Regions from separate parts of the Arsenicicoccus cauae genome, predicted to be linked through region 1. Evidence: riboswitches for the same ligand, from Rfam matches in the RefSeq annotation. Region 1 holds a riboswitch; the other holds the start of a gene.
What was found. A riboswitch is a leader RNA that binds a small molecule or an ion and turns the genes downstream of it on or off. The one in region 1 is predicted to bind FMN.
Positions count from the first base shown of each region.

Region 2: another riboswitch for FMN. It lies ahead of ACF3NS_RS07680 (ABC transporter permease); the one in region 1 lies ahead of ribD (bifunctional diaminohydroxyphosphoribosylaminopyrimidine deaminase/5-amino-6-(5-phosphoribosylamino)uracil reductase RibD).

Region 1 covers NZ_CP171001.1:2,477,193-2,489,051, reverse strand. The annotation lists gene ACF3NS_RS11610 (ABC-F family ATP-binding cassette domain-containing protein) at 1-893, opposite strand, end outside; gene ACF3NS_RS11605 (neutral zinc metallopeptidase) at 1,069-1,995, shown strand; gene ACF3NS_RS11600 (alpha-glucosidase) at 2,077-3,774, opposite strand; gene ACF3NS_RS11595 (HAD family hydrolase) at 3,810-4,427, shown strand; FMN riboswitch at 4,697-4,831, shown strand; gene ribD (bifunctional diaminohydroxyphosphoribosylaminopyrimidine deaminase/5-amino-6-(5-phosphoribosylamino)uracil reductase RibD) at 4,958-6,091, shown strand; partial or broken gene ribB (3,4-dihydroxy-2-butanone-4-phosphate synthase) at 6,091-6,696, shown strand; gene ribH (6,7-dimethyl-8-ribityllumazine synthase) at 6,737-7,228, shown strand; gene ACF3NS_RS11575 (acVLRF1 family peptidyl-tRNA hydrolase) at 7,421-8,695, opposite strand; gene ACF3NS_RS11570 (metal-sulfur cluster assembly factor) at 8,867-9,199, opposite strand; gene sufU (Fe-S cluster assembly sulfur transfer protein SufU) at 9,202-9,684, opposite strand; gene ACF3NS_RS11560 (cysteine desulfurase) at 9,684-11,009, opposite strand; gene sufC (Fe-S cluster assembly ATPase SufC) at 11,009-11,800, opposite strand; gene ACF3NS_RS11550 (non-heme iron oxygenase ferredoxin subunit) at 11,805-11,859, opposite strand, start outside.
Region 2 covers NZ_CP171001.1:1,628,191-1,640,049, forward strand. The annotation lists gene ACF3NS_RS07665 (septum formation initiator family protein) at 1-441, shown strand, start outside; gene ACF3NS_RS07670 (DUF501 domain-containing protein) at 489-1,028, shown strand; gene ACF3NS_RS07675 (exopolyphosphatase) at 1,055-2,035, shown strand; FMN riboswitch at 2,074-2,204, shown strand; gene ACF3NS_RS07680 (ABC transporter permease) at 2,332-3,111, shown strand; gene ACF3NS_RS07685 (ABC transporter substrate-binding protein) at 3,169-4,230, shown strand; gene ACF3NS_RS07690 (uracil-DNA glycosylase) at 4,351-5,172, shown strand; gene pgi (glucose-6-phosphate isomerase) at 5,427-7,106, shown strand; tRNA gene ACF3NS_RS07700 (tRNA-Leu) at 7,147-7,222, shown strand; gene ACF3NS_RS07705 (Bax inhibitor-1/YccA family protein) at 7,284-8,153, shown strand; gene ACF3NS_RS07710 (hypothetical protein) at 8,156-8,488, shown strand; gene ACF3NS_RS07715 (acetyl-CoA C-acetyltransferase) at 8,481-9,704, opposite strand; gene ACF3NS_RS07720 (SGNH/GDSL hydrolase family protein) at 9,757-10,821, opposite strand; gene ACF3NS_RS07725 (hypothetical protein) at 11,020-11,559, shown strand; gene ACF3NS_RS07730 (enoyl-CoA hydratase-related protein) at 11,805-11,859, shown strand, end outside.

The DNA.
Region 1 (11,859 bases):
AGCATCCGCTCGGCGCGGCGGGCCATGTTGTGCGCGGCGGTGGCCTTGGTGGCCTTGGCGCCCATCTTGGCCGCCTGGGCGAGCAGGGTGGAGGCCTTCTTCTCCGCGTTGGCGCGCTCGCGCTTGCGACGCTTCTCGTCGGTCTCGCGCTGGGCGAGATAAGCCTTCCAGCCCAGGGAGTACTGGTCGATGGCCGCGCGGTTGGCGTCGAGGTGAAAGACCTTGTTGACCACCTGGTCGAGCAGGTCGACGTCGTGGCTGATGACGATCAGCCCGCCCTTGTAGGCCTTGAGGTAGTCGCGCAGCCAGACGATGGAGTCGGCGTCGAGGTGGTTGGTCGGCTCGTCGAGGAGCAGGGTCTCGTTGCCGGAGAACAGGATCCGCGACAGCTCCACGCGGCGTCGCTGACCACCGGACAGGGTCGACAGGGGCTGGCCGAGGATGCGCTGGTCCAGACCCAGGGCCGAGGCGATGGTGGCGGCCTCGGACTCCGCGGCATACCCCCCGGCAGCCTCGAAGCGGGCCTGCAGCTTGGGGTAGCGCTCCATCGCCGCCTCGTGGGTCTCGACGTCTGCGCTGGCCATCGCCCCCTCGGTCTCGCGCAGCTTGCGCACGATCACGTCGAGACCGCGCGCGGACAGGATGCGGTCGCGGGCCAGCACGGTGAGGTCGCCGGTGCGGGGGTCCTGCGGCAGGTAGCCGACCGTGCCGGACCGGGTCACCGAGCCACCGGCGGGCTGCCCCTCCCCCGCCAGCACCTTGGTGAGCGTGGTCTTGCCGGCGCCGTTGCGCCCGACCAGACCGATCCGGTCGCCGGCACCCACGCGGAACGAGGCGCTCTCGATGAGGATGCGAGCCCCGGCCCGCAGCTCGATGTCGGTCGCGGCGATCACGTGGCAGGGCCCCTCGGGATAGATGGTGCGGCGGCGGGTATCCGGTCGGCGGTGGGCCGCCCCGGATCGCCCCGTCTCGGCGGGGCAACCGGGTTAGTCTACGGGCAGGTTTCGGCCCGCCCCCCACGCGATCCCCCACGTCAGGGCGGCGGACGATCACGAGTCAGGAGCAAGGATGAGCTTCAACGAGGGATCCCAGCTCGACACCTCCGGCGTCGACTCGGGCAGCGGCGGCGGGGGCATGAGCCCGGGTGGCATGATCATCGGCGGTGGCGGAGGCCTCGGCCTGCTCGGCCTGGTCGTCGTGCTGCTGCTCAACATGTGCGGTGGCGGCAACATCGACCCCGGCTCGATGGGTATGCAGCCCGGCCCGCAGCAGACCCAGCGGTCGGGCAGCGAGGACGCCTTCGCCAAGTGCAAGACCGGCGCCGACGCCAACAACGACGTGCAGTGCCGCGTGATCGGCACCAAGAACTCCGTCGAGGCGTACTGGAAGAAGACCCTCCCCGAGCAGGCCGGCCACAACTACACGACCGCCCACATGAGTCTCTACACCGGTCGCACCCAGTCCGCCTGCGGCACGGCCTCCAACCAGGTCGGGCCCTTCTACTGCCCGTCGGACCGCAAGGTCTACATCGATGCCTCGTTCTTCAACACCCTCACCCGCGACTTCGGCGCCGACAGCGGCGCCCTGGCGCAGGAGTACGTCGTGGCCCACGAGTACGGCCACCACATCCAGAACCAGCTCGGCCTGCTCCAGCGCGCCCAGCAGGACCCGCAGGGCCCGCAGTCCGGCGGCGTCCGGGTCGAGCTCATGGCCGACTGCCTCGCCGGCATGTGGGCCAAGGACGCCTCGACCGTCCCCGACAAGTCCGGCCAGCCCTTCCTCGAGCCGCTGACCCAGCAGGACATCGACTCGGCTCTGTCCGCGGCCAAGTCCGTCGGTGACGACAACATCCAGTCCAAGATGGGCTCCGGCCAGGTCAACCCCGAGTCCTGGACCCACGGGTCCTCCGAGGCCCGTCAGCGCTGGTTCATGACCGGCTACACCAAGGGCAGCCTGCAGGCCTGCAACACCTTCGCGGTCGACCGGGTGGAGTGACCCGGCCGACCCTCCCAGGGTCGCCACGCCGTATGCCGAAGGCCCCGCCCCCTCCCGGGGGTAGGGGCCTTCGGGGCGTCCTCAGCGCACCACGCGGCGCAGGACCACGGACTCCCACCCGGCCAGGGTGGCGGCTCCGTCGGGACTTCGGACGAGGGCCTGGTCGCTGGTCGTCAGGACGGCCTCGGCGTCGCCCCAGCCCTCGAGCAGCTCGTCCGGCACCGGGAGCGGCGCGCGCGTGAAGGAGGCCAGGACGAGCAGCTGCGCGCCGTCGTACGACCGCGAGTAGGCCCACAGGTCGGGGTGGTCCATGGTCAGCGGCTGGATCGACCCGTGCGCGACCACCGGGTCGGCGTGGCGCAGGGCGATCAGGCGCTGGTAGTGCGTGAAGACCGAGGTGGGGTCCTCGACCTGGGCCGCCGCGTTGATCTCGGTGTGGTCGGGGTTGGCCTCGATCCACGGCGTGCCGGTCGTGAAGCCGGCGCGCGGCGAGTCGTCCCACTGCATGGGGGTGCGGGCGTTGTGGCGCCCCTTGTCGCGAAGCCCCTCGAGCAGCGCCTCGGGGTCCGCGTGGCCGTGCTGGCGCGCCTCGAAGTAGTTGAGCGACTCGATGTCGCGGAAGTCCGCGATCGTGGCGAAGTGGCTGTTGGTCATGCCGAGCTCCTCGCCCTGGTAGACGTAGGGGGTGCCCCGCAGCAGGTGCAGGACGGTGGCCAGCGTCTTGGCGGACCGCTCCCGCCAGACGGGGTCGTCGTCCCCGAAGCGGGACACGGCGCGCGGCTGATCGTGGTTGTCCCAGTAGAGCGAGTTCCAGCCGGTCTCCGCGAGGCCGACCTGCCAGCGCATGAGCGACTCCCGCAGGCGCGGCATGTCGAGGGGCTGCACGTCGAACTTGCCGCCCGGCCCGCCGTCGAGGTCCACGTGCTCGAACTGGAAGACCATGTCGACCTCCCCGTTGGCGGGGTCGGTGTAGCGCCGGGCCTGCTCCACCGTCACGCCCGGCATCTCCCCCACGGTCAGATAGGCGTGGGGATGGTCGGCGAACACCTCACGGTGCATCTCCTGCAGGAACTCCTCCAGGCGAGGGCCGCACGCGACGAGGGGGAAGCCGTTGCCGAAGGCCGCGCCAGGTGCCTGCTCGCCGTCGGGGAGGCCGGGGGTCTTGCTGATGAGGTTGATCACGTCCATCCGGAAGCCGTCGACCCCGCGGTCCAGCCACCAGCGCATCATCGCGTGCACCGCCTGGCGGACCTGCGGGTTCTCCCAGTTGAGGTCGGGCTGCTTGCGGCTGAACAGGTGCAGGTAGTACTGCCCCGTCGCCTCGTCCAGCTCCCAGGCCGACCCGGAGAAGAAGGACTCCCAGTTGTTGGGCTCGTCGCGCCAGAGGTACCAGTCGCGCTTGTCGCTGTCGAGGGATGCGCGACTCTCGACGAACCACGCGTGCTCGTCGCTCGTGTGGTTGACCACCAGGTCCATCACCAGCCGTATGCCGCGCTCGTGCGCCGCCGCGATGAGCTCGTCCAGGTCCGCGAGCGTCCCGAACACCGGGTCGACGTCCTGGTAGTCGCTGATGTCATAGCCGTTGTCGTCCATCGGCGATCGGTAGACGGGGCTGAGCCAGAGCACGTCGACGCCGAGGTGCTGCAGATGGTCCAGGCGACCGATGATCCCGCGCAGGTCACCGACGCCGTCGCCGTCGCTGTCCTGGAAGGACCGCGGATAGATCTGGTAGACGACGACGGACTTCCACCAGTCACGGGGCAGGTCGGTCTGCAGCATGCGTCCTCCGTCGGCCGGTGAGAGAGGATCAGCGTATGACGACCCGCACCGTCGGCTTCGACCTCGACCAGACCCTTGTGGACTCCACCGAACGCATCGTGGAGTCCTTCCGATCGGCCTTCCGCGCCATGCGGATCCCCGACGTCCAGGCCGCTGCGTTCACGCCGTGGTTCGGCTACCCGCTGGAGGAGATCCTGCAGCGCGTGGCACCCGGGACCGACCCCGCCGAGTTCGTGCCGTTCTACCGGCGCGCGTACGACGAGGAGCGGCCGGGCGAGGCGGGGCCCATGCCCGGCGCACGCGAGGCGCTGGAGTGGCTGCGCGACAACGCCTTCCGGGTCGTCGTCGTGTCCGCGAAGCACCACCCCGTCGTCGACGTGGCCCTGGTCGACGCCGGCCTGGGTGACCTCGTGGACGCGTACTACGGAGACCACTTCGGTGAGCAGAAGGCGATCCCGCTGCGCGAGGAGGACGCGGCGTTCTACGTCGGTGACCACGTGGCTGACATGCACGCCGCGTCCCTCGCCGGCGCGACCGGCATCGCCGTCGTGTCGGGAGCGCACGACACGCGGGCGCTGCGAGAGGCCGGGGCCGGCGCAGTGATCGCCTCGCTCGCCGACCTGCCGACCACGATCGGGCGGCTGCTGGACTGACCGGTCTGGACGGTCTGACCGCTCTGACCGGTCTGCCCGGTCAGTCCGACCGTCTGGACCGACTCGACCGACTGGTCAGCGCGCTCAGCTCGGCCCCCAGGAACTCCCGCGGCGACGCCGCCGGACGAGACCGGCGACAGGTCAGCGCGGTGCCAGCCCGCCATGAGGTGCTGCCCGCCGGGCGCACCGAGGACCTCCGCGGCACCGGCACCGACACCCTCGCACCTGCGGTGACCCAGGTCCTCATGGGTGCCTGTGGCAGACTTGGGGCACGTGCTCCGGGGTCGGTGCAATTCCGAGCCGGCGGTGACAGTCCGCGACCCGACCACCTCCCAGAGGTGGGCGGTTGACCTGGTGGAACTCCAGGACCGACGGTGAAAGTCCGGATGGGAGGCAGCACGAGAGGTGCCCCGCGAGGGTGCCTCGACGCAGGGCATCCTGCGGCAGGCCGTATGCCGGCGGGCCGCCGTGGTCGCCCGTCAGCGTCATCCCCCGGAGCGCGCGCACCAGCAGCGAGCGAGAGGGACGAGATGAGCGGCCAGACCGCCGCCGACGACCGGGGCGATGCGCATAGGCGTCACCACGACGACGCCGAGCGGGACCTCGTGCTGATGCGCCGAGCCGTGGCGCTGGCCGCCAACGGCCCCGCAGCCGACCCCAACCCGCGGGTGGGCTGCGTCCTGCTGGGCGGTGACGGCGAGGTGATCGGCGAGGGCTGGCACCGCGGCGCCGGCACCCCGCACGCCGAGCTCGTCGCTCTCGCCGAGGCGCGTGCGGCGGGGCACGACACGCGCGGGGGCACGGCCTACGTGTCGCTGGAGCCGTGCAACCACACCGGCAGGACCGGTCCGTGCGCCGAGGCCCTGGTCGGGGCGGGGATCCGGCGCGTCGCCTACGCCCTGCCGGACCCCAACCCCGTGGCCGTCGGGGGCGCGCAGACGCTGCGGTCGGCCGGCATCCGGTGCGACCTGGTGCCGGTCGAGGGGGCGGACGCGCTGGTCGAGGCGTTCGCGCACGCGATGACCCACGGGCGGCCCTTCGTGACCTGGAAGCTCGCCGCCACCATCGACGGCCGTTCGGCGGCGCGCGACGGCAGCAGCCAGTGGATCACCGGCCCCGCGGCCCGCGCCGACGTGCACCGGCTGCGCGCCACCGCCGGGGCGATCGTGGTCGGCACCGGCACCGTCCTCGCCGACGACCCGCGCCTGACGGTGCGCGACGCCGACGGGTCCCACCACGAGCGTCAGCCCCTGCGCGTGGTGGTGGGCCGGCGCGACATACCGCCCACCGCCCGCGTGCTCGACGACGGCGCCTCGAGCCTGCTCGTCCGCGAGCGCGACCCGCACCTGGTCCTCGCGACCCTGCACGAGCTCGACGTGCGTCACGTGTGGCTCGAGGGCGGACCCACCACGGCGGCGGCCTGGCTGCGCGCCGGTGTGGTCGACCGCGTGGTGGCGTATGTCGCACCCGCGCTGCTCGGCTCGGGCGCGGCCGCCGTGGGTGACCTCGGGGTCGCCACCATCGCGGACGCCCACCGGCTCGCGACCACCGACGTGGCCGTCCTCGACGGAGACGTCCGCATCACCCTCGAGCCCGTCGATCACCTCGACCACCGTGATCACCTCGATCACCTCGATCACCTCGATCACCCAGGAGGACAGTGATGTTCGTCGAGTCACCCATCCAGGACGCCCTGCGGGCGCTGCGCGGGGGACGTCCGGTCCTGGTCCTCGACGACGTCGACCGGGAGAACGAGGGCGACGTCGTCCTCGCCGCGCAGACCCTGACCATCGAGTGGCTGGCGTGGACGATCCGGCACACGTCCGGCTACGTCTGCGCGCCGATGCCCGACGACTGGGCCGACCGGCTCGAGCTGCCGCTCATGGTGGAGCGCAACGAGGACAGCCTGCGGACGGCCTACACCGTGACGGTCGACGCCGCGGCGGGGGTCACCACCGGCATCAGCGCCGCCGACCGCGCCGCCACCGTGCGCACGCTGGCCGACCCCGGCTCGCTGCCCACCGACCTGATCCGGCCCGGCCACGTCGTGCCGCTGCGCGCGCGTGACGGTGGCGTCCTCGCGCGACCGGGGCACACCGAGGCCGCCGTCGACCTGTGCCGGCTCGCCGGTCTGTCCCCCGTCGGTGCCATCGCCGAGCTCGTCCACGACACCGGCGAGATGATGCGGACCCCCGACGTCGTCGCCCTCGGTGCCGCGCACGACCTGCCGGTCGTCACCATCGCCGCGCTGGTCCGGCACCTGCGCCGAGCGACCTCCCCCACCCACCAGCTCGCCCAGGAGGCATGACATGGCCGGCCACGGCTCCCCCTCGCTCACCGTCGACGGCGCCGGGCTGCGCGTCGCGATCGTCGCGTCGTCCTGGCACGACACGGTCATGGACGGTCTGCTCGACGGCGCCCGCCGAGCCCTGGAGGAGGCCGGCGTCACCGACGTGGATCTCGTCCGGGTCCCGGGCTCCTTCGAGCTGCCGGTGGCCTGCGCGCGCCTGGCACCCTCGTATGACGCCCTGGTCGCCCTCGGCGTCGTGGTCCGCGGGGGCACGCCACACTTCGACTACGTGTGCAGCGCGGCGACCGATGGCCTCACGCGGGTCGCCGTGACGAGCGGCATCCCCATCGGGTTCGGGCTGCTGACCTGCGACGACGACGCCCAGGCGATCGACCGCGCGGGGCTGCCCGGGTCGCGCGAGGACAAGGGCCACGAGGCGGCGACCGCGGCCGTCGCGACCGCCTCCACGCTGCGCGAGCTCTCTCCGCGGGGTCGCCGCCCGCTCACCTAGCCGCCCCTGGCCCCGGCCCGTGACGGGGTCCCGGCGGGTGAGGCAGCAGGTCAGGCCCGCGGGGTCCCGCATCACGTGCCACGACTCGTGCCCGTCACGGCGCACCAGGAGTCGGCCGCCATGGTCATCCGGCTCGCCGGCACGTCGACGAACGCGGTCACCCAGACGATCTCGGCCAGGACGCCGCCGTCCTCAGCCGCGCCAGCCGGGGTCGCGCCCGAGCAGCGCCACGAGCTGGTCGGTGCGGTCGCGCGAGCTCGTGGACACCGGCGCGTCGAAGGTCCCCTCGACGCCCCCGCCCGAGGTCGTGCGGTTGGCGTAGGCGAGGCACTCGTCCACGGCCGCGGGCACCAGCGTGACGTCGACCCCGGCGCCGCGGGCGAGGTCCCAGGCGTGCACCGTGAGGTCGACGAGCATCTGGGAGGCATACTCCTGCACGGGGATCGAGCCCGAGCTCACCGACACCTCCTGGTCGTCGTCCTCGACCGCGCCGAAGGCCAGCACCGAGCGCGTCTGCGCCGTCCGCCAGGCCTCCGCAGGGTCGTCGCCGAGCAGGTCGCCGTCGTAGGCGTCGCCGACCTGCTCCACCGTCTCGCCCCCGAGCAGCCGTGGCGCCCACAGGTGCTCGCTGGTCAGGTGGCCCAGGACGTCGCGGACGGTCCAGTCCTCGCAGGGGCTCTGGCGGTCCCACGCGTCGGCGGGAATCCGCTCCACGAGGTCGGTCACCGCGGCCGCGGCGGCGGGGATCAGCTCACGGGCATGGGACATCGTCTCTCCGGTCATGCCCTCCACCATGCCACCGCCGGACGGGGCCCTGCCGCTCGGCTCCACGACGGTGACGCGCACCCCGCGCGCCCGCCTCAGCTCCGCGCGCAGGATCGCGTGCGTCGGGTCCGGTATGCCGAACGCCCCCTGCCTCGGCAGTCCCCGCCAGGTGGCGAGGCGCGGGTCGTGCAGCACCTGCTCGGCCAGCCCGCGGTCTCCGCCGAGGACGACCGCGCGGGCCCAGCCGGGTCCGAGGGGCTCCGCGAGGCGCACGATCTCGTCCGCCACGTGGCGCACCAGCGCGTCCGCCTGGTTGCCGCGCCGCCGCTGGTAGCGCTGCTGCGACCACCCGCCCGCCGCCGTGCGGGACTGCACGTAGCGGCTCCCCGCCGTGTGCGCCAGCAGGCCCTCGCCGTCGGCGAGCCCCACGGCATACCGGCCCCGGCGCACGAGGACCAGGGCGAGCCGCGGTGGCGGACCCGGCCACCCGACCAGGGTGCGCAGGGACGAGACGCGCTCGCTGCCCGCCGGGTCGAGGGCGTCCAGGCGGGCCACCGCCCCGTCGCCGGCCCGCACGATGACCGTCGCGCCGTCGTGGCTCCACCGCGCCGGGCCGTGGCGGTCGAGGAAGCCCCCGACCCAGGCCGTCAGTCGGTCGGGGTCGACGTCGAGGACACGCCCGGGGGCGCAGCCGGGGGCCACGAGCCCGGCTCAGGCCCTGGTGACGGAGGGCTCGACCGACCAGGGGAAGTCGATCCAGGCGTCGGTGAGGACCTCGCGGTCGGCGGGGGGCGTCGTCATAGGGCCCATTGAAGCGCACGAGGCCCCCTCGCCCCACGCTCGGCGTGGGGCGAGGGGGCCTCGCGGGTGGTCTCAGACGTTGAAGCCGAGCGCGCGCAGCTGCTCGCGACCGTCCGGGGTGATCTTGTCGGGGCCCCACGGCGGCATCCACACCCAGTTGATGCGGTGGTCGGCGACCAGGCCCTCGAGGGCCTGGGCCGTCTGGTCCTCGATGACGTCGGTCAGCGGGCATGCCGCGGAGGTCAGCGTCATGTCGATGATCGCGCCCGCCTGCTGGTCGACGGTGATGCCGTAGACGAGGCCGAGGTCGACGACGTTGATGCCGAGCTCGGGGTCGACGACGTCGCGCATGGCCTCCTCGACGTCCGCGACGTTGGGGGGCATGGTGCTGGTCTGGTCGCTCATGTTTAGGACTCCTTGCTGGTCTGGCTGGTGCTGGAGATGTCGACGCCGGCCTGGGCGAGGGCGTCGACCATGGCGGTCCATCCGAGGAGGGCGCACTTCACGCGGGCGGGGTACTGCGCGACGCCGGCGAAGGCCACCCCGTCGCCGAGGACCTCCTCGTCGCCCGGGTCGGCGCCCTTGCTGGTCAGCATGTGCCGCATGGCGCCGTAGGTCTCGAACACCTCCGACAGCGGGCGACCGATGCACTCCTCGGCGAGCACCGAGGTGCTGGCCATCGAGATCGAGCACCCGAGCGCGTCGTAGGACACGTCCTGGAGGGTGATCTGGGCCGGCGCGCCGTCGGCGTGGTCGACGTGGACGCGCAGCGTCACCTCGTCGCCGCACGTCGGGTTGACGTGGTGCACCTCGGCCTCGTAGGGCTCGCGCAGCCCGGGGTGCCGGGGTCGCTTGGAGTGGTCGAGGATGAGCTCCTGATAGAGGTCCATCAGCTCGCCTCCTGCTCCTGCGCGACGTCCAGCCCGAAGATCGCGGGGACCTTGTCGAGCGCCGCGAGCAGGGCGTCGACCTCCTCCGGGGTGTTGTACGGCGCGAAGCTCGCCCGCGTGGTCGCCGCCACGCGCATCCGCCGGTGCAGCGGCCACGCGCAGTGGTGCCCGACGCGCACCTCGACGCCCTGGTCGTCCAGGACCTGCCCGACGTCGTGGGCGTGCGCCCCCTCGACGACGAAGGCCACCGACGAGCCGCGGTCCTCCATGGTGGTCGGGCCGACGACCCGCACCCACGGACGCCGCGCCAGACCGGCGAGGAGCCGCTCGGCCAGCATCGACTCGTGGGCGTGGACGCGGTCCAGGCCGAGCTGGTCGAGGTAGTCGCACGCCGCGGCGAGACCGACCGCCTGCGCGACGTTCATCGAGCCGGCCTCGAACCGCAGCGGCGGAGCGGCGTACGTGGTCTGCTCCATGCGCACCACGGCGATCATCGAGCCTCCGGTGATGAACGGCGGCATCGCGGCGAGCAGCTCCCTGCGCCCCCACAGAACCCCGACCCCGGTGGGGCCGAGCATCTTGTGTCCGCTGAAGGCCGCGAAGTCGACCCCGAGCTCCTGGACGTCGACCCCGAGGTGCGGGACGCTCTGGCACGCGTCCAGGACGGTGAGGGCGCCGACCTCCCGGGCGCGGGCGACGAGGGTCTGCACCGGGTTGATGGTGCCGAGCACGTTGGACACGTGGGTGAACGCCAGGACCTTGGTGCGCTCGTTGACGACCTCGTCGAGGTCGCCGAGGTCCAGCCGCCCGTCGTCGGTCACGCCGAGCCAGCGCAGGGTGGCTCCGGTGCGGCGGGCGAGCTCCTGCCAGGGCACCAGGTTGGCGTGGTGCTCCATCTCGGTGATGCAGATCTCGTCACCGGGACCTATCGAGAACCGCTGCGCCACAGCGGGATCCACGCCGTCCATGGCGCCGTCGAAGCCGGCGTTGCTGAAGGCGTAGGCCACCAGGTTGAGCGACTCGGTGGCGTTCTTGGTGAAGACGATCTCGTCCGGCGTCGGCGCCCCGACGAATCGCGCGACCGTGGCGCGGGCGCCCTCGTAGGCGTCGGTCGCCTCCTCCGAGAGCAGGTGCGCGCCGCGGTGGGCGCCGGCGTTGACCGTCTCGTAGTAGCGCCGCTCCGCCTCGATCACCGGCGACGGCTTGTGCGAGGTGGCTCCGCTGTCGAGGTAGACGAGCGGGTTGCCGCCGCGCACGGTGCGCGCGAGGATCGGGAAGTCGGCCCGGATGCGGGCCGACTCCTGCGGGGTGAAGGGCGTGCTCATCAGACCTGCGCGGCCCCGGCGGGCGCGACCGCCGGTGCCGGGGCGTTGACGAAACGGTCGTAGCCCTCGTCCTCGAGCCGGTCGGCGAGCTCGGGGCCACCCTCCTCGACGACCTTGCCGTCGACGAAGACGTGGACGAAGTCGGGCTGGATGTAGCGCAGGATGCGCGTGTAGTGCGTGATGAGCAGGACGCCCATGTCACCGCCGGAGCGCACCCGGTTGACGCCCTCCGAGACGATCTTGAGCGCGTCGACGTCGAGGCCGGAGTCGGTCTCGTCGAGGACCGCGAAGGACGGCTTGAGCAGCTCCATCTGGAGGATCTCGTGGCGCTTCTTCTCTCCGCCGGAGAAGCCCTCGTTGACGTTGCGCTCGGCGAACGCCGGGTCCATCTTGAGGTCGGCCATGGCGTTCTTGACGTCCTTGATCCAGGTGCGCAGCTTGGGGGCCTCGCCGGCGACCGCGGTCTTGGCGGTGCGCAGGAAGTTGGAGACCGTGACGCCGGGCACCTCGACGGGGTACTGCATCGCGAGGAAGAGGCCGGCGCGGGCCCGCTCGTCGACGCTCATCGCGAGGACGTCCTCGCCGTCCAGGGTGACCGAGCCGCTCGTGACGGTGTACTTGGGGTGGCCGGCGATCGCGTAGGCGAGGGTGGACTTGCCGGACCCGTTGGGTCCCATGATCGCGTGCGTCTCCCCCGAGCGGACCGTGAGGTCGACGCCCTTGAGGATCTCCTTGGAGCCCTGCTCGGTGTCGACCGAGACGTGCAGGTCGGTGATCTGCAGAGTGGCCATGGGTTCAGTTCTCCTTGCTGGCGGGCTGGGCGCTGACGCGCTGCTCGACGGATCCGTGG
Region 2 (11,859 bases), 850 kb from region 1:
CTCGAGCAGCGCGACCAGATCGCCACCCTCGAACGCTCCATCGTCGAGCAGCAGCGCCAGGTCGACGCCCTCGTCCGCGAGCGCGCCCGGTGGGACGACCAGGCCTTCCTCGAGCAGCAGATCCGGTCCCGACTGCACTTCGTCAAGCCCGGCGAGACGTCCTACACCGTGCTGGACCCGCAGTCGGGCCGGCGCACGTCCGTCGATGCCCAGGTGGTCGGCGTGGACCTCGACGCCGAGCAGCTCCCGTGGTACTCCAAGGTCTGGACCTCGTTGTCCAGCGCCGACCGGCTCGGCCTCGACCCCACCGTGGCCCCCGCCGAGGGCGGCTCGACGCCCACACCGCGGCCGACGATCTCGGACACGCCACGCCCCGGCGCCACCCCGTCCGGCAGCGCCACCAGCGGTCGCACCACGCCTGGTGCCTCGCCCACGCGCTGACGCCGGGCGCCCGACATACCTCCTCTCCCGAAGGCCGAGGCCACCGTATGAGCACCGAGTCCACCACGCCCGCCGCGGGTCTCGCCGACGACGACGCGGCCGCCGTGCACGCCCAGCTGGGGCGCGAGGCGCGCGGCGTCGTCGAGGTCGCGCACCGTTGCCCGTGCGGGCGCCCGGACGTCCTGCGCACGCGGCCGAGGCTGGCCGACGGGACGCCCTTCCCGACCACCTACTACGCCACGTGTCCTCGGCTGACCGGCGCGCTGTCGACCCTCGAGGCCCATGGCGTCATGCGCGAGATGACCGAGAGGCTGCAGGACGACGAGGCGCTGGCCGAGGCCTACCGCCGCGCGCACGAGGCCTACCTCGCGGACCGGGCCGAGCTGGGCGCGGTGCCCGAGATCGACGGGATCTCCGCTGGGGGCATGCCTACCCGCGTCAAGTGCCTCCACGTGCTCGCGGGCCACGCGCTCGCCGCCGGCCCGGGGGTCAACCCGCTCGGCGACGAGGCCGTCGAGGCCGTGGGGCAGTGGTGGGCGCCCGGACCGTGCGTCGTGCCGACCGAGGACGGCTGGGAACGCCGGTGAGCCCCGTTGCCGGGACGGCCGGCGAGGTGCGCCGCGTCGCGGCCGTGGACTGCGGCACCAACTCGATCCGGCTGCTCGTCGCGGACGTCGACCTCACCGCGCCGACCGCACCCGTCCTGCACGACGTCGTGCGCCGCATGGAGGTCGTCCGCCTCGGCGAGGGCGTCGACCGGACCGGCCGCATCTGCGAGGCCGCCCTGGCCCGCGCCCTCGGACGGTCGCGGGAGTATGCCGAGCAGTGCGCCGAGCTCGGCGTGGCGGACGTGCGCTTCGTGGCGACCTCGGCCGCCCGGGACGCCGGCAACGCCGAGGACTTCGCGGCCGGGGTGGTCGCAGCCTTCGCCGAGCACGGGCACGACGGCGTCGCTCCCGAGGTGATCAGCGGCGCCGAGGAGGCCGAGCTGTCCTTCCTCGGCGCGACCGGCGACCTCGGGGCGGCGGACGTCCCCGGCCCCTACCTCGTCGTCGATCTCGGCGGCGGGTCCACGGAGCTCGTGCGCGGCACGGCGGACGGCGTCGTCGAGGCGGCGATCTCGGCGGACATGGGGTGCGTGCGGCACGTCGAGCGCTACCTGCACCACGACCCGCCCACCGCCGAGGAGCTGGCCGTCGCCCTCGCCGAGGTGGACCGGCAGCTGGACCTGGCCGCCGCCACCGTCGAGCTCGCCGGGGTCCGCACCCTCGTCGGCGTCGCCGGCACCGTCACGACCGTGACCGCACACGCGATGGGGCTGACGGCATACGACCCCGAGGCCATCCACCTGTCGAGGCTCCCCGCCGACCAGGTCCGCGCGGCCTGTGCGGACCTGCTCCACCTCGACCGCCGCCGCCGCGCGGCGCTGCCGTTCATGCACCCGGGGCGGGTCGACGTCATCGGGGCCGGCGCGCTGATCTGGGGCCGGGTCGTCGACCGAGTGCTCGCCGCCGGTGCGGACGACCTCGTCGTGACCTCCGAGCACGACATCCTCGACGGCGTCTGCCTGCGCCTGGCGGCCGACACCGACTGACGGTGGCACCTCGCCGCCGGGCCTACACTGGGGGGACCACGTGCTCCGGGGTCGGTGCAATTCCGAGCCGGCGGTGACAGTCCGCGACCCGACCACCTCTCCGAGGTGGGCGGTTGACCTGGTGGAACTCCAGGACCGACGGTGAAAGTCCGGATGGGAGGCAGCACGCGGCGCCCTGTCTGCGCCCGCTCCGGTCCAGGGACCGGCGCGGATCCGGACCTGGCGCACGTCCGTCGACCGACGGTGACCCCGGCGCAGCCACGCAGCATCGGCACGGGAGTCGACCGGAGGTGAGGATGACCCGACACGCGAGGCACACCTGGCTGGCGCCGCTGGCGCTCGGCGCCGTCCTGCTCGCCGTCTGGGCGCTGGTCGCGGCGTTCGCCGGGCTGCCGGCCTTCCTGCTGCCCGGTCCGCTCGACGTGGCGACACGTCTGGTGGGCATGCTGGGCGGCCCCGTGGTGTGGCCCTACGTCGCGCTCACCCTCGCCGAGGCGCTCGGCGGCTGCGCGCTCGGCGCCGCTGTCGCCCTGCCCCTGGCCGTGCTGGTCCACCGGTCGCGCTGGGTCGGCGCCGCCGTGACCCCCTTCCTCGGGGCCACCCAGGCGATCCCCGCCATCGCCCTCGCCCCGCTGCTCGTGCTCTGGGTCGGCTACGGCCTGACCGCGATCATGGGCCTGTGCTCGCTGATGGTGTTCTTTCCGATCCTCATCTCCTCCGTCGTCGGCCTGACCCACGTCCCGCGCGAGGTCGTGGACGCCGCCCGCATCGACGGCGCCGGCAGCTGGGACCTGCTCCGGCACGTCGAGGCGCCCCTGGCCCTGCCCAACGTCCTCGCCGGCCTGCGCAACGGCTTCACCCTGTCCGTGACCGGGGCCGTCGTGGGCGAGATGGTCATGGGCGGCGAGGGGCTCGGCACCCTGCTCACGCTGCAGCGGGACGCGGTCGACACGGCGGGCATGGTCGCCGTCATCGTGATGCTCTGCGTGATCGCAGCCTCGGCATACACCCTGCTCCTGGTCGTCGAGCGACGCTCCACGATCGTCGCCGACGTCCGTGAGACCCCTCGCGGCTGACCGGACCTCACCCACCCGCACTCCCGCACCCCCGCATCCCCGAGAGGACCACTCCCCGTGACCATCACCCGCCGATCCCTGCTCACCGCCGTCGGACTCACCTCGGTGCTGGCGCTGGCCGCGTGCGGCGGCAGCGGCGACCCGGTGGTCCGCTCGTCCACCGCCGGTGCGCCGACCGGCACGCCCGCGAGCAGCAGCACCGGGGGAGGGAGGGCCACGGTCGGCCTCACCTACATCCCCAACATCCAGTTCGCGCCGTTCTACGTGGGGATCGAGCAGGGCTCCTTCCGGCGTCGTGGCACCGACGTCACCGTCCGCCACCACGGCGCGCAGGAGGGGCTGTTCACGGCCATCGCCTCCGGGCAGGAGGACCTGGTCATCGCGGGCGGCGACGAGATGGTCGAGGCCCGCGCCAAGGGTCTGGACCTGGTGGCCGTCGCTTCCTACTACCGGAGGTACCCCGTCGAGCTGATCGTCCCGGCCGACTCCCCGATCAAGACACCCGCCGACCTCGAGGGTCGGTCCCTCGGGGTGCCCGGGCGGTATGGCGAGAGCTGGCTCGGGGCCCTGGCGATGTTCAAGGCCGCGGGCATCACCGAGCGGGACGTGCGGGTCACCGAGATCGGATACACCAGCCAGGCCGCGCTCGCGACCCGCAAGGTGGACGCCGTCATGGGCTACGCCAACAACGACACGGTGCAGATGCGGCTCGCCGGGCTCGACGTGCGCTCGATCCCGCTCACGGCGACGGGCGAGGTGCCGCTCGTGTCCATCTCGCTCGTGACCACCCGGGACTACCTGCGCGCCAACCCGGACCGTGTCCGCGCGGTGGCCGACGGGATGCTGGACGGCATCCAGATGATGGTCTCCGACCCGGAGCAGGCCATCAAGGACTCGGCGCGGCACGTGCCCAACCTCGCCGAGGCCAAGGCCGCCGCCGCGGCCCGAGCCACCCTGGACGCGACGGTCACGGTCATGCGCACCAAGGACGGGGCGGTCAGCGGCAGGCTGGACCCGGCACAGTGGAAGGCCATGTCGACGTTCATGCGCTCGCAGGGCCTGATCCCCAAGGACGTCCCCGCGGGTGACGCGGTGGCGACGGGCTACGTCTCGCGCTGACGCGAGCCTGCTGCCGGTCCTGCTGCCGCTCATCCTCCCCGGCCGGCTCCTCGCTAGCTCTCGGACCAGGTCCACCGGATGCCGTGCACGCCCGGCGGTGCGGGATGGCATCCTGCCGGCATGGACCTGCTCCCGCACCCCGGCACCGGCGACCTGCATCCCTCGCCCGTGCCGCCGGGCACGGGCTGGCCCGGGGATCCCGCGCGGCCCCGCACCCCGCGTGCCGCAGCCGCGACGGACGTCATACGGCTGGCGGGGTCGGCCCGGTCCCTCGATCAGCTCGACGCGAGAGTGGCCGTCTGCCAGGCCTGCCCACGCCTGGTCGGGTGGCGCGAGCAGGTCGCCCGCGCCAAGCGGGCCGCGTTCGCCGACCAGCCCTACTGGGGCCGCCCGGCGCCGGGGTGGGGAGACCCGCACCCGCGCGCGCTGATCGTCGGGCTCGCCCCCGCGGCGCACGGCGCCAACCGGACCGGCCGGATCTTCACCGGGGACCGCAGCGGGGACTGGCTGTATGCCGCCCTCCACCGCGCGGGCCTGGCCAGCCAGCCCACCAGCGTGCACGCGGCCGACGGCCTCGAGCTGCATGGCGTGCGCATCACGGCCCCGGTGCACTGCGCGCCCCCGGACAACCAGCCCTCGACCCTGGAGAAGGCCACCTGCGCACCGTGGCTGGATCGTGAGATCACCCTCGTGGAGCGCGATCTCGAGAGCCTGCTCGCCCTCGGCGGCATCGGCTGGGCGCAGGCGATCGGCGCCGCGAGACGGCTCGGCTGGGCCGTCCCGCGTCCCGCGCCGAAGTTCGGCCACGGCGCCGAGGCCACCCTGATCACCGCGCGGGGCAAGGAGATCCGCCTCGTCGGGTGCTACCACGTCAGCCAGCAGAACACCTTCACCGGCCGCCTCACCGACGCGATGCTCGACGAGGTGATCGCGCGGCTGTGAGCCGGGGCCGGTTGTGCTCGCCGGCCTTGGTGCGCCCGGCCGAGACGATGCCGGGACGTTAAATCGTTCAAGCGCTTCATCGGCCCCGGCCGTGCGGCGTGGACCTGCGGCGGGATCCCCGGGGACGGACTCCTGGAGGCACAGAGGTGATTAGATGCAAGAGGTGCGTGGCCGAGGTCACGCGACGCACAGCGATGACAACGGCGTCCTCGCACGACAACCCGACGTCCGCCATCACCGCAAGGAAGGCACCCATGCCCCATCCTGTCGACCCGACGACGACCGACGCCTGGCGTGAGCTCTCCGACGCCCGCGACGACCTGGAGCCCGACCTGCGCGGGTGGTTCGCCTCCGACCCGGACCGGGCGCGCCGGATGAGCCTGGACGCCGGCGACCTGCACGTGGACCTGTCCAAGAACCTCGTCGACGACCAGATCCTCGCCGAGCTGGTCCGGCTGGGCGAGCAGGTGGGGCTGGCCGAGCGGCGCGCCGCGATGTTCGGCGGGGAGCGGATCAACGTCACCGAGAAGCGGGCCGTCCTGCACACCGCGCTCCGGGCTCCCCGCGGCACGGTCGTCGAGGTGGACGGCACCGACGTCGTGCCCGAGGTGCACGAGGTTCTCGACCAGATCTACGCCTTCGCCGACAAGGTGCGCTCGGGGGCGTGGACCGGCGTGACCGGACGGCGCATCAAGAACGTCGTCAACATCGGCATCGGCGGCTCGGACCTCGGCCCCGTCATGGCCTACGAGGCGCTCAAGCCCTACGGCCAGGAGGGGCTGGAGCTGCGCTTCATCTCCAACATCGACCCCACCGACGTCCACGAGAAGACCGCCTACCTCGACCCCGAGGAGACGTTGTTCATCGTCGCGTCCAAGACCTTCACGACGCTCGAGACGCTCACCAACGCCCGCCTCGCCAAGAAGTGGCTCCTGGACGGTCTGGCCGAGCGCGGCGCCATCCGCGAGGGTGACAGCGACCAGGCGCTCGCCGCGATCGCGCAGCACTTCGTCGCTGTCTCGACGGCGCTGGACAAGGTCAGCGAGTTCGGCATCGACCCGGCCAACGCGTTCGGGTTCTGGGACTGGGTGGGCGGGCGCTACTCCGTCGACTCGGCCATCGGCACCTCGCTGGTCGTCGCCATCGGGCCCGAGCGGTTCGCCGAGCTGCTCGCCGGTATGCACACGATGGACGAGCACTTCCGCACCGCGCCGCTGGAGCGCAACGTCCCCGCCCTCATGGGTCTGCTCAACGTCTGGAACTCCAACTTCCTCGGTGCCCACACCCACGCCGTGCTGCCCTACGCGCAGTACCTCCACCGCTTCCCGGCCTACCTGCAGCAGCTCACCATGGAGTCCAACGGCAAGGGCGTGCGGTATGACGGGACGCCCGTCACGACCGAGACCGGCGAGATCTGGTGGGGCGAGCCCGGCACCAACGGCCAGCACGCCTTCTACCAGCTCATCCACCAGGGCACCCGCCTGGTGCCGGCCGACTTCATCGCGTTCGCCAACCCCTCGCACCCGCTGAAGGACGGCGCCCAGGACGTCCACGAGCTGTTCCTGGCCAACTTCCTCGCCCAGACCGCGGCGCTGGCCTTCGGCAAGACCGCCGAGGAGGTCCGCGCCGAGGGCACCGAGGAGTCCCTTGTCAGCGCGCGCGTCTTCGAGGGCAACCGGCCGACGACCTCGATCATGGCGCCGGCCCTCACCCCGTCCACGCTGGGTCAGCTGATCGCGCTCTACGAGCACATCACCTTCGTCGAGGGCGTCGTGTGGGGCATCGACTCGTTCGACCAATGGGGCGTCGAGCTCGGCAAGAAGCTCGCCAAGGAGGTCGGCCCCGCCATCGAGGGCGACGCCGACGCCCTGGCCGCCCAGGACCCGTCCACGCGGGGGCTCATCGAGTACTACCGCGACCACCGCGGCAGCTGACGCGCTCGGCATACGTCCGGGCGAGCCCTAGTCTGGACCCGCCCTCGTAGCCCAACGGCAGAGGCAGGCGACTTAAAATCGCTCGAGTGCGGGTTCGACTCCCGTCGGGGGCACCATGGCCGGCACAGCGGGCCCTGCAGGCCGCCTGTCGGGAACTTTTCCGGTCGCTGTGACGTCATGGTGAGGGAGACCGTCGCCCCGAGCGTGACGGCCCGATCATTGGGAGACATCACGATGAGCAACCCGATCTTTGATCGCGTCGACCGGGAGGCGCAGCGCGGCTACGCCGGGTTCGGCCAGCAGGAGCGCACGCCCGACCTGTCCGCAGGCCAGCTCCAGGACATGTATGCCGCCCCGTCGGTCACCCCCGTTCACGAGCGCCGGGTGACCCTCGACGACGTGATGATGAAGTCGCTGCTGTTGTTCGGCATCGTCGTCGGCGTGGGCGCGGTGTCGTGGTTCGCCGCGGCGGCCGCCCCCGCGACCGGCATGGCGCTGTGGATGGGTGGCATGTTCGGCACCCTGATCCTGGGCCTGGTCATCGCCTTCAAGAAGGTCATCAGCGTCCCGCTCATCGTGGGCTACGCCGTGCTCGAGGGCCTGTTCGTCGGGGCCATCAGCCAGTTCTTCAACGCGCAGTGGGAGGGCGTGGTCCCGACCGCCGTCCTCGCCACGCTCTGCGTCTTCGGCGCGATGTTCGCCGGCTGGAAGGCCGGCTTCATCAAGGTCACCGACAAGTTCCGTCGCATGATGGGCATGGCCCTGATCGGCTACGCGATCTTTGCCCTGATCAACCTCGTCGCCGCCTTCATGGGCGTCGGCGGCGGCTGGGGCTTCGGCGGCAGCGGCATGCTCGGTATCGGCATCTCGCTGTTCGCGACCGGTCTCGCGGCTTTCACCCTCGCGCTGGACTTCGACTCGATCGACAACGCCGTCCGCTCCGGGATGCCCGAGAAGTACTCCTGGCTGCTCGCCCACGGCCTGGTCGTGACCGTCATCTGGCTCTACATCGAGATGCTGCGCCTCCTGGCGCGCCTGCGCGACTGAGCATGACGCCCGCCCGTCTGCCTGACGAGGTCCGGGTCGAGCTGGAGCGCGTGGTCCGGCGGTGGCAGCAGCTGCCGCTGGACCACGCGCTCCGCGCGTCCGGGCCGGTGCGCGCCCTCGCCCAGGCGCTGGCCGACGAGGTCGCCGACGCCGAGGCCCGACCCCGCGTGACGCTGCCCGAGCTGGGGCCGGCGACCCTGCTGCACCAGTTGCAGGTCTGCGTGTACGACGCGAGCCGGTATGCCGCCGCCCGCCTGCATCCCGAGGAGCGGCAGGCGGGCGGCATACGCGATCTCGCGGAGCGTCTCGCGCAGGTGAGGCGCCAGATCAGCTGAGGCGCTCGTAGATGATGGCCATGCCCTGGCCACCACCCACGCACATGGTCTCCAGGCCGTAGGTCAGGTCGCGGGCCTGCAGCGAGTGCAGCAGGGTCGTGGTGATGCGGGCGCCCGTCGAGCCGAAGGGGTGGCCCAGCGCGATCGCCCCGCCGTTGACGTTGAGCTTGTCGAGGTCCATGCCGAGGTCGTCGGCGCTCGGCAGCACCTGCGCCGCGAAGGCCTCGTTGATCTCGTAGAGGTCGAGGTCGCCGATGGTCATGCCGGCACGGGCGAGGGCCTGGCGGGAGGCCTCGACCGGGCCGAGGCCCATGATCTCGGGGGACAGGGCGCTGACGCCCGTAGAGAGGATGCGGGCCAGCGGCGTGAGGCCGAGCTCCTTGGCCTTGTCCGCGGCCATGACCACGACGGCGGCGGCGCCGTCGTTGAGGGGGCAGCAGTTGCCCGCCGTGATGGTGCCGTCCTCGCGGAAGACGGGCTGCAGGGTCTGCATCTTGTCGAGGGTGACGCCCGCGCGGGGGCCGTCGTCGGTGTCGACCACGGTGCCGTCCGGCAGGGTGACGGGGGTGATCTCCTCCGCGAAAAAGCCGCTCTTGATGGCCTGCTCCGCGAGGTTCTGGGAGCGGACGCCCCACTCGTCCTGGCGCTCGCGGGAGACGCCGCGAAGCGTCGCGACGTTCTCGGCGGTCTGGCCCATCGAGAGGTAGATGTCGGGCAGCAGACCCTCCTCGCGCGGGTCCGTCCAGGTCGTGTTGTCGGCCGCGATGCGCTCCATGCGCTCCTGGGCGGCCGCGAAGCGGGGGTTCTTGGTGTCGTCGGCGGAGCCGCCCGCCCCCGCGAAGTCCCGGTAGCGCGAGACGCACTCGACGCCCCCGGACACGAAGACCTCGCCCTCCCCGGCCCGGATCGCGTGGAAGGCCATGCGCGTGGTCTGCACGGAGCTGGCGCAGAACCGGTTGACGGTGGCGGCGGGCACGTGGTCGAGGTCGGCGAGGATGGCCACGACCCGCGCCATGTTGGCGCCGTGCTCCCCGGACGGCTCGGCGCAGCCGAGGTAGAGGTCGTCGATGAGCGATCGGTCCAGGCCGGGGACCTTGTCGAGCGCAGCGCGCACGACGTGGGCCGCGAGGTCGTCCGGGCGGACGTCCTTGAGCGAGCCCTTGAAGGCCCGGCCGATGGGGGTCCGTGCGGTCGAGACGATGACAGCGTCCTGCATGCGGCACTCCTTCGTGTCGTGCGGGTGCCTTACCCGCAGGTATGCCGAGAGGTTAGCCCGGCTGCGGCTCGTCGGTCACGCTCGCGCCAGGCGGGGTGGCCGACGTCACCTGGGCCTTGCGGAGCCGACCCACGTCGGGGCGGCGCAGCCGTCGCAGGACGGCACGTCGGGTCCGGGTGGTCCGCGACGTCCCACCGCCGGTGGCGTCCGAGGCGGCCTCGGCGCTGACCTCGGTGCCCGGGTGGGCCACGGCATGGACGGCGGCCACGTGCAACGGTCCCACGCCCTCGCCGCGCGCGACCTCCGGGGGGCGCTCCGACTCGGGCCACAGACCGAGGGCGGCGGCGACGGACGGCAGGATCGCCGACGCGGCCCGCGCGTAGCCGGCCGCCGAGGGGTGGAACTGGTCCTTGGAGAACATCAGGGCGGGCTCGGCGAGGAAGTCCGGACCGATGAGATCCCCGAGCGAGACCGTGCGGGCGCCCGCTTCGACGGCGGCCACCGTCTGGGCGGCCGCGAAGTCCCGGGACCACCGGCTCACCAGCCACCGCAGCGGCTGGGGGAGCGGCTCCACCGTGCCGAGGTCCGGGCAGGTCCCGACGATGACGGTGGTGCCGAGGGCCCGCAGCGCCGTGATGGTCTCGGCCAGGTGCGCCATCGCCTCGGGGACGTCCTTGCGGTGGGTCACGTCGTTGCCCCCCACCACGACGACCACGACGTGCGGCCGCGGTGCGCGAGCCAGCAGGTCCTCCAGCTGGGCGGGCAGGTCGGTCGACTCGGCGCCCACGACGGCGGCGTTGGTGAGGCGGACGGGCTGCCCGGCGATCGCGGAGATGCCGTGCGCGAGCGTGGCGCCGATGGTCTGGCGCCGGTGGTCGACCCCCAGGCCCGCGGCCAGCGAGTCGCCCAGCACACCGAGCTCGATGGGGTCGCCGAGGCCGGCGCCGTAGACGTCGGAGTCCGGCGGCGCGGACTCGAAGGGCTTGCCCACGACCCGCCGCACCATGCGCGCCTCGACCTTGAGGATGCCGTAGCCAACCGCCCCTACGCCGGCCACCCCGGCCAGGCCGTAGCTCCCGCCGCGCGCGATCCTCGTGCCCAGACCCAGCGTCCCCACCCCGTTCAGCCCGTCGATGTCCCGTCCAGGCTAAGCAAACTCGGTTACCGGTGCGTAATGCCCGACGCGCATCACCTGGCTTCTCCGAGTTCGGCTCCCGTTCACGTCGGGGTGGCCCCCGTGATGCTCGGCGCGAGTCGAATGGTCGTCTGGCGCCGGCGACTCCCGCCGTTGCGGCCACGACGGGCAGGGGGCTCGATGGACAGCGCAGGACCTCCGCGGCGCGCCGACGAGCACGTCACCGCCCTGCCGGGGTGGTGGACCACCGTGCAGCAGGCCGAGCAGCAGGCCCTGCAGCTCACGCGGGGGACCGACGTGCTCACCGCCGCGACCCACGTCGTCGACGGCATCGCCCTCGTGACCGCGCAGGTCCTCGGGCCGCACCGCTGGGCCGGCGCCGGGCTGCGTGACCACGACCGCTGGGCCGTGATGGCGCGCGACGCCGTCGCCGACCACGAGGCGCGGTATGGCGGGCGGCTGTTCGTCTTCCCCGGCCAGTGCGCCCTCGCCGGCGCGATGACGGCGCGCGAGGTCCTGGACAGCACCGTGATCGACGAGCTCGTCGTCCCCGGCCACCCCAGCCGCATCGACCCGCAGGCCCGGATCGAGGGCCTGGACTTCGTGCGGCCGGTCTACCGCCAGGGGCAGGTCGTCCTGACGCTGCGCCCGATCGGGCCGGGTCTGTTCACGCCGTTCGAGCGGCCGCGGACGGCCGGGGCGCTGCGCCCGAGCATCTGACGCGCCCGAGCATCTGACGCGCCGGAGCGTCTGACGCACCCGACCGCTCGGCGCGCGGGAGGGGCCGACGGTCGACGTAGGGCCACGGGGCCTATCCAGGTTCGTCCCCCTTTGCCAGACTGCCAGGACACGCCCGATCGAGGAGGATCCATGGCAGACGTGCTCGTCTGCGTCGACTGCACCGGCGACGTCACGACGGTGACGATGACCAGCCCGAGGCAGCGCAACGCCCTGTCGTCGACATGATGGGCGCGCTGCGCGACGCCCTCGCCGAGGCGGGCAGCACCGACACCCTCGCGG